DNA from 2 places in the Leucobacter iarius genome. Region 2 is predicted to be linked to the other one. Evidence: riboswitches for the same ligand, from Rfam matches in the RefSeq annotation. Region 2 holds a riboswitch; the other holds the start of a gene.
The links. A riboswitch is a leader RNA that binds a small molecule or an ion and turns the genes downstream of it on or off. The one in region 2 is predicted to bind thiamine pyrophosphate.

Region 1 (4,204 bases), 630 kb from region 2:
GTGCCGCTGTTCGAGACCCACCGGGCGGTCGCCGCGGCCTGGTGAACCAGTGGGCCCGGGCGCTCTCCACCCGGGCCCACCGGCTCCGCTCCGTGGTCAGGCCTTGATGTAGCCGTTCGGGTTCAGCACGTACTTGCGCGCTGCGCCCTGATCGAACTCCGCGTAGCCGCGGGGTGCGTCCTCCAGCGAGATCGGGGTCGCGTTCACCGCCTTCGCGATCTGCACCTTGTCGTGCAGGATCGCCTGCATGAGCTGCCGGTTGTAGCGCATCACCGGGCACTGGCCCGTGGTGAACGACAGCGACTTCGCCCAGCCGAGTCCGAGCCGGAGCGACAGCGAGCCGACCTTCGCCGCCTCGTCGACGCCGCCCGGATCACCGGTCACGTAGAGGCCGGGGATCCCGAGCCCGCCGCCGGCCTCGGTGAGATCCATGAGCGAGTTCAGCACCGTCGCCGGGGCCTCGGTCGCCGAACCGGCCCCGTGCCCGCGCGCCTCGAAGCCGACGGCGTCGACGCCGCACTCCACCTCGGGCACCCCGAGGATCTGCTCGATCTGATCGCGCGGATCGCCCTTCGAGACGTCGACCGTCTCGCAGCCGAAGGATCGTGCCTGCGCGAGCCGCTCCTCGTTGAGATCGCCGACGATCACGCAGGCCGCACCGAGCAGCTGCGCACCGACCGCCGCCGCGATCCCGACCGGGCCCGCACCGGCGATGTAGACGGTCGACCCGGGCCGGACCCCCGCCGTGTAGGCGCCGTGGAAACCGGTCGGGAAGATGTCGGAGAGCATCGTGAGGTCGAGGATCTTCTCGAGCGCCTGATCGCGGTCGGGGAACTTGAGCAGGTTCCAGTCCGCGTAGGGGACGAGCACGAACTCGGCCTGGCCGCCCACCCAGCCGCCCATGTCGACGTAGCCGTAGGCGCTGCCCGGACGGTCCGGGTTGACGTTGAGGCAGATCCCGGTCTTCCCCTCCTTGCAGTTCCGACAGCGCCCGCAGGCGATGTTGAAGGGGACGGAGACGATGTCGCCGACCTTGATGAACTCGACGTCGGGGCCGACCTCGACGACCTCGCCCGTGATCTCGTGGCCGAGGACCAGGCCCTCCGGCGCGGTGGTGCGGCCGCGGACCATGTGCTGGTCCGAGCCGCAGATGTTGGTGCTGACGGTCCGCAGGATCGCCCCGTGGGGCACCTTGCGTCCGACGTTCGCCGGGTTGACGCCCGGCCCGTCCTTGAGCTCGAACTCGGGATAGGGGGTGTCGACCACTTCGACGACACCGGGCCCCTGATATGCGACTGCTCGGTTTCCAGACATCTTCGTCCTCTCTGCAGATTTCGGCGGCTCCCGCCACCCCGAGCCTCTCCCCGAACCGGGCTGCGCTCAACCGTCCCGAGGGCTGGGCCGGACCACCCGTTTGGGGAGGTGCTTCGGTCAGAGCGACGCGACACCGATCGCGACGAGCTCGGCGCGCGAGGTCGATCCGGTCTTCTGCAGGAGCTTCGACACGTGGTACTTGACCGTGTTGGGGCTGATCCCCAAGGCCTCCGCGATGGCCTTGTTGCGCTGCCCCGCAGCGACGAACCCCAGCACCTCGCGCTCACGGGCCGTCAGATCGGCGGTCCCCGAGGAGGAATCCCGCGGCGCGGGCGGATCGAGCGGGATCCGGATCCCGAGGGTGGAGCCCCAGCCGGAGGTGGAGTCGACGTCGAGCGCGCCGTCGAGCGCGATCACGCGCTCGACGATGGGCCGGAGGGCGTCGTGGTTCGCCGTGAGATCGCCCCGGCCGTCGTCGCGGATGCTCATGAGCAGATGGAGACCGTCGCAGTCCCACTGGATCCGCACGCGCCGCGCATCGCCCGTGTCGATCAGCGCGAGCACGGCGATCCGGACGATCGAGCGGGCCGTGTGCGCGACCTCACCGGGGAGCGCACGTCCGGAGCGCGGGGGATCCACGAACTGCATCTCGAGATCGCCGAAGCGGACGAGCGGGCGGAGGTCCTCGCGCAGGCGGGTGAACGCGGCGGTCACGGGCTCGAGCAGGCCCGCCTGCTGCTCGTCGACGCCGGAGCGGAGCCCGATCAGCGCCTCGACTGCGAGGTCGACCGCCGTCGCACGTGCCGCCCGGTCGTCGAGGCGCGGGGAGCGCAGGACCGCGAGCAGGGACTCCAGCGTCACGGCGTGCTGCGCCGCCTGCTCCTCGACCGTCTGCGCGTGCTCGAGGAGCATCGCCCGAGTGGCCGATGCGGGCACCGCGCCGTGGTCCGTCATGCGGTCAGCCTACCCGTCGGGAGAGTCGGGGATGCGGAGTGCGCTAGGCTGAATCGAATCCACGGGAGTCCCTGCGCGAGGGGCTGAGAGGGAGCACGCGAGCTCCGACCGTCAACCTGATCTGGGTCATACCAGCGGAGGAAGGAACCCTATGCGTTCGCATGCCCGTACATTCGCCGTGCTCGCTCTCACCGGAGCGCTCGCCCTCACCGCGGCCGGGTGCGCCGCGTCCGGCGGCTCCGGCGAGAAGGCCGCCTCGGGCGAGGTCACGCTCGTCGTGCACAGCTCGTTCCCGAACAAGGAGTTCGCGAAGGCCGCGAGCAAGGCGACCGGCCTGAAGGTGAAGGTCGTCTCGGCCGGCGACGGCGGCGAGCTCACCAACAAGCTCGTGCTCACCAAGGGCGCGCCGATCGCCGACGCGTTCTTCGGCGTCGACCAGATCTTCGCGTCCCGGCTCATCGACGGCGGGATCACGGAGGCGTATACGCCCAAGGGCCTGCCCGAGGGCGCGAAGCAGCTCGCGGCCGACGACCGCGGATCGCTGACCGCCGTCGACTACGGCGCCACCTGCCTGAACATCGACACGGGCTGGTTCGCGAAGCACGGTATCGCCGCCCCCACGGGCTACGATGCGCTCACCGACGCGAAGTACAAGGATCTGGCCGTCGTGCTCGACCCCACCGCCTCGTCGACCGGCGGTTCGTTCCTCGTCGGCACCGTCGCGAAGTTCGGCGAGAACGGCTTCGCCGACTACTGGAAGCGGGTCGCGAAGAACGGCACCCGCGTCGAGCAGGGCTGGACCGAGGCGTACAACGGCCAGTTCACCCAGGGCGGCGGCACCGGCACCCGGCCGATCGTCGTCTCGTACGCGACCTCGCCCGCCTGGACCCTCACCAAGGACGGCTCGGCGACCACCACGGCCGCGCTGCTCGACACCTGCTCCAACCAGGTCGAGTACGCGGGCGTGCTGAAGGGCGCCGCCAACCCCGAGGGGGCGAAGAAGGTCGTCGACTACCTCGTCTCGCGCGAGTTCCAGGACACCATCGCGGATTCCATGTACATGTTCCCCGTCGACGCCGGCGCGAACGTGCCCGCCGACTGGACGAAGTTCGCGCCGAAGCCCGCGAAGCCGAACGACCTGCCCGCCGCCGAGATCGGGGCGAAGCGCGAGTCCTGGCTGAAGACGTGGAGCACGGCGACCGGCTGGTGAGCCGCTCGACCCGGCGAGCGGGACGCGCGGTCGGAACCGGCCGCGCGTGGGGGATCGCGGCGTGGACCGCCGCTGCCGCGATCCCGCTCGCGTTCCTCGCCGTCTTCTTCCTGCTGCCCGTCCTGTCGCTCATCGCGACGGGCTTCACGACCGAGGGGCGCTTCGACGCGTCCGGCATCCCCGCGGTGCTCGGCGAGCCCCGCACCTGGAGCGTCGTCGGGCAGACCCTCGCCCAAGCCGCGCTCGGCACGCTGCTGTCGCTCGTGCTCGGCGTGCCCGCCGCGTTCGTGCTCTACCGGCTCCGGTTCCGCGGCCGCGCGGCCTTGCGGGGCCTCATGACGGTACCGTTCGTGCTGCCCACGGTCGTGGTGGGCGTCGCCTTCGAGTCGGTGTTCGGCGAGGGCGGCCCGCTCGCCGCGCTCGGACTCGACCGCACCCTGCTGGTCGTGGTGCTCGCGCTGGCGTTCTTCAACGTCACGGTCGTCGCCCGCACGGTCGGCGGATTCTGGTCGCAGCTGGACCCGCGCCCCGAGCAGGCGGCGCGCATGCTCGGCGCCGGCCCGGCCCGGGTCTGGTGGACCGTCACGCTGCCGCAGATCGCACCCGCGCTCGCCTCCGCGGCGTCGCTCGTGTTCCTGTTCTGCGCCACCTCGTTCGGCATCGTGCTGATCCTCGGCGGTCGCAGCCTGTCGAACGTCGAGACCGAGATCTACCGGCTGACCGTGC
Region 2 (4,204 bases):
GGGATCGGCGCCTCGCCGACCGGGACGCGGTGCGGCTGTGCGAGGTGCACGGGGGCCACGCCCGGCTCCTGCGGACCGCGGGGCTGGGGCACTCGCGGATCCTCTCCGCGGACGCCGTGCTCGACGCGATCTCGGGTTTCGCCCGGGACGGTCTCGGCGGGGTCGCGCCCGTGAGCGGGAGCGCCGATATCGGGTCGGCCCTGGTGGATCCGCCGCCCGCGTGAGATAGTTAGCCGCATGGCACACTATCGGGACGATCTGGACGCGGTGCTGCTCGCGCTGGCGGACCCGACGCGGCGTCGGATCGTACGTCGTCTCGGGCGCGGACCCGCGAGCGTGGGCGAGCTCGCCCGCCCGTTCGAGATGACGCTGCCGTCGTTCATGAAGCACGTGCGCACGCTCGAATCGAGCGGAGTGATCCGCACCAGCAAGACCGGACGGGTGCGCAGCTGCGTGCTGAACCGCGACCGGCTCGCGCTGGTCGACGACTGGCTCGCCGAGCAGCGCGAGCTCTGGTCCGATCGGACGGACCGGCTCGAGGCATTCGTCACCGATCGTCACGCCGACCGCGCCACCGAGCAGAAGGAGCCATCATGAACCAGCACTTCGATCCCGAACGGGACCTCAGCATCGAGCGCGTGATCCGGGCTCCGCGTGAGCGGGTCTGGCGGGCGTGGACCGATCCGCTGCAGCTCGCGCAGTGGTGGGTGCCGGCCCCGACGGTCGCGCGCATCGATCGATTCGAGCCGCGCCCCGGCGGTGCCTTCGTCACCAGCATGAGCGACGACGGCGAGGATTTCGTGCCGCACACCGACGGCATCTTCCTGCTGCTCGAAGAGGGGCGCCGGCTGGTCTTCACGAACGCGATCACCAGCAGCTGGCACCCCGCGGAACCCGCGCCGGTGGCGATGACCGCCGAGATCCTCTTCGGCGAGCACCCCGACGGGACGGCCTACCGGGCGGTCGTGCGGCACGGGGATCCCGCGGATCGCGCCAGGCACGAGGAGCTCGGCTTCTTCGACGGCTGGGGCGCGGTCACGGCGGCCCTCGTCGAACTCGTGGAGCGCGGCGCCGACACTGCCGAGTGAGCCCCGCGCGGGAACCGGTGCGACTGGTCTGACCGGTCCGACCGGCGCGTCAGCGCGCCGCCAGGTACGCCTCGCGTTCCTCGACGGAGAGCAGCACGCAGAACTGGTTGCCCTCGGGATCCGCGAGCACGACCCAGCCGCTGCCCGGCCCGGCGATGCCACGCTGATCGGCGACCTGCACGGCGCCCAGCCCGAGCAACCGCTCGATCTCCGCCGCCTGCGTGCCGGCGCGGGGACGCAGATCGAAGTGGATCCGCTTCGCCGGCAGCTCGGCGTCCGGGACCTCGATGAACAGGAGCCGATGCCCGGTCTCGGGATCCCGGATCATGCACTCCTCGTCGCCAGACGTGTTCGGTTCGTCGTCGAGGTCGACGTACCCGAGCAGCTGCTTCCACCACTCCGACAGCGCGTACGCGTCGTGGCAGTCGATCGTGGTGTGCGCGATGAAGCTGGTCATGGACCGATGATCGCAGGGCGCGCGGCGCAGCGCATCCCGCTGGGGCGTCCGGGGTGTGGCTAGACTGCTTGCCAGTGACACGGGGTGCCGCATCGGGCGGCTGAGAACACACCCGTCGAACCTGATCTCGTTAGTACGAGCGAAGGGATGTCGCGATGAGCGATCTTCTGCGTCCACCGTCCGCACCCGGCCACGCCCGCGAGGCCGCGATCCTTCTGGGGGCGGTGCGCGCACGCGCGCCGCTCACGCACTGCATCACGAACGCGGTGGTCACCGGCTTCACCGCCAATGCGCTGCTCGCGATCGGCGCGGCCCCGGCCATGGTCGACATCGTCGGCGAGGCCGGGATCTTCGCCGGCGCCGCATCGGGCCTGCTCGTCAACCTCGGGACGCCGACCCCCGAGCAGCGGCGGGCGAGTCGAGAAGCGGTCGCGGGAGCGGTCGCCGCGGGAACCCCCTGGGTGCTCGACCCGGTCGCGATCGGAACGCTGCCGATCCGGACCGAGCTGGCGCGGGAACTGCTCGACCGCCGACCCGCGAGCGTGCGCGGCAACGCCTCCGAGATCCTCGCGCTCGCGGGCCGCAGCGCCGGCGGCCGAGGCGTCGACGCCACCGCGGCCCCCGAGGACGCCGCGGACGCGGCCGTCGAGCTGGCCCGCGGATCCGGCGCGGTGGTGGCCGTCTCCGGCCCGGTCGACCTCATCACCGATGGCGAGCGGATCGTGCGGGTGGCGAACGGCGACCCGCTGCTGACCCGGGTGACGGGAGGCGGATGCGCGCTCGGCGCCGTCATGGCCGCGTTCCTCGGAGCCGCACACGCCGACGTCGACGCCGATGCCGGAGCCGATGCGCTCGGCGCGGTGGTCGCCGCGCACCTCGCCTATGCCGTCGCCGCCGAACGCGCCGCATCGCGCGCGTCGGGTCCCGGTTCCTTCGCCGTGTCTCTGCTCGACGCCCTCGCGGAGCTCCGTCCGGAGGACGTCGAATCGGCGGCGCGCATCGAGCTCGGGGAGGTCGCGGCATGATCCGTGATCTCTCGCTGCACCTGGTCACCGACCCCGTGCTGAGCGGTTCTCGCGGCGTCGCGGAGACGGTGCGGGCTGCCGTGTCCGGCGGAGTCGGCGTGGTCCAGCTCCGCGACAAGGGAGCGAGCGATGCCGAGACCGTGGATCGGCTCGTCGAGCTCTCCGGAATCATCGACGGTCGGGCCCGACTCATCGTCAACGACCAGCTCGGAGCCGCGGTCTCGGCCCGCGCCCGGGGCGCTCGCGTCGACGGCGTGCACCTCGGCCAGGGGGACGCGTCGGTGCTCCGCGCGCGCGAGCTGCTCGGGCCCGATGCGCTGATCGGACTGACTGCGAACCGCGCCGAGCACCTCGACGCCGTTCGCGCGCTTCCGGCGGGCACGGTCGACTATCTCGGCGTCGGAGCGATCCGGCCGACGAGTACCAAACCCGATCACCCGCCGGCGCTGGGGTTCGAGGGTTTCCGAGCGTTCGCCGAGGCGAGCCCGCTGCCCTGCGTCGCGATCGGCGGGATCGTGCCGGACGACGCCGCCGCCCTGCGCGAAGCGGGCGCCGCGGGCGTCGCCGCCGTCGCGGCGCTCTGCACCAGCCCCGATCCGCGATCCACCGCGACGGAGTTCCTGCGGAACTGGCGCCGGGGCGCGACACCGCGAGTGCTCAGCATCGCCGGCAGTGACCCTTCGGGCGGCGCGGGGATCCAGGCGGACCTCAAATCCATCGCGGCGAACGGCGGGTACGGCATGGCCGCGCTCGCGGCGCTGACCGCCCAGAACACCCGCGGGGTCCGCGGAGTGCATGTGCCGCCGGCCGAGTTCCTGCGGGCCCAGCTCGAAGCGCTCTCCGAGGACATCGTCGTCGATGCGGTGAAGCTCGGCATGCTCGCGAACGCGGAGATCATCGAGACGGTGATCGCCTGGATCGACGCGGTGCGGCCGAGCATCGTCGTGCTCGACCCGGTGATGGTCGCGACCAGCGGGGACCGGCTGCTCGATGCTGCCGGAGAAGCCGCGCTGCGCGGGCTGGTCGAACGGGCCGACCTCGTGACCCCGAACCTCGCGGAGCTCGCGGTGCTCACGGGCCGCGAGCTCGGAGGCTGGAGCGACGCGCTCGTCGCGGCGGAAGCGCTCTCGGCGGAGAGCGGCGCCGCGCTGCTGGTGAAGGGCGGTCACCTCCCGGGCGATACCGCACCGGATGCCCTGGTCGATGCCGGGCGGGGGATCCGGCGGGAGTTCCCGGGCGCACGCATCGCGACCCGGAACACGCACGGCACGGGCTGCTCCCTCTCCTCCGCGCTGGCGACCCGCCTCGCCCGCGGCGAATCCGCCGAGCAGGCCGTCGCCGGATCCCGCGCCTGGTTGCGGGAGTCCCTGCGCGCCGGATCCGGACTGGGCGTCGGCTCCGGCCACGGTCCCGTGCACCACTTCGCCGGGCTCTGGGAGCGAGGCGGGCTCGAGACCCGACCGTCGGCCGAGGACATCCGAGAAGCGTGGTGGGGCCGGATCTCGGGCGTGCGGTCGGGGATCGACCGCCTGCCGTTCATCACGGCGCTCGCCGACGGCTCGCTCGCCGAGGCGCCGTTCCGGTTCTACCTCGCCCAGGACGCCCGCTACCTGCGCGAGTACGCGCGAGTGCTC

Region 1: it holds a riboswitch for thiamine pyrophosphate, as region 2 does, so the genes downstream of both, ABD169_RS05965 (thiamine ABC transporter substrate-binding protein) here and thiM (hydroxyethylthiazole kinase) in region 2, are expected to answer to the same signal.

Annotation. Positions count from the first base shown of each region.
Region 1 is NZ_BAAAOB010000001.1:1,348,175-1,352,378, forward strand. Features, by position in the region: gene ABD169_RS05950 (uroporphyrinogen decarboxylase/cobalamine-independent methonine synthase family protein) at 1-45, shown strand, start outside; gene fdhA (formaldehyde dehydrogenase, glutathione-independent) at 97-1,314, opposite strand; gene ABD169_RS05960 (helix-turn-helix transcriptional regulator) at 1,432-2,268, opposite strand; TPP riboswitch at 2,320-2,428, shown strand; gene ABD169_RS05965 (thiamine ABC transporter substrate-binding protein) at 2,447-3,478, shown strand; gene ABD169_RS05970 (ABC transporter permease) at 3,475-4,204, shown strand, end outside.
Region 2 is NZ_BAAAOB010000001.1:1,982,913-1,987,116, forward strand. Features, by position in the region: gene ABD169_RS08910 (alpha/beta hydrolase) at 1-224, shown strand, start outside; gene ABD169_RS08915 (ArsR/SmtB family transcription factor) at 238-597, shown strand; gene ABD169_RS08920 (SRPBCC domain-containing protein) at 594-1,088, shown strand; gene ABD169_RS08925 (VOC family protein) at 1,138-1,545, opposite strand; TPP riboswitch at 1,616-1,710, shown strand; gene thiM (hydroxyethylthiazole kinase) at 1,701-2,570, shown strand; gene ABD169_RS08935 (bifunctional hydroxymethylpyrimidine kinase/phosphomethylpyrimidine kinase) at 2,567-4,204, shown strand, end outside.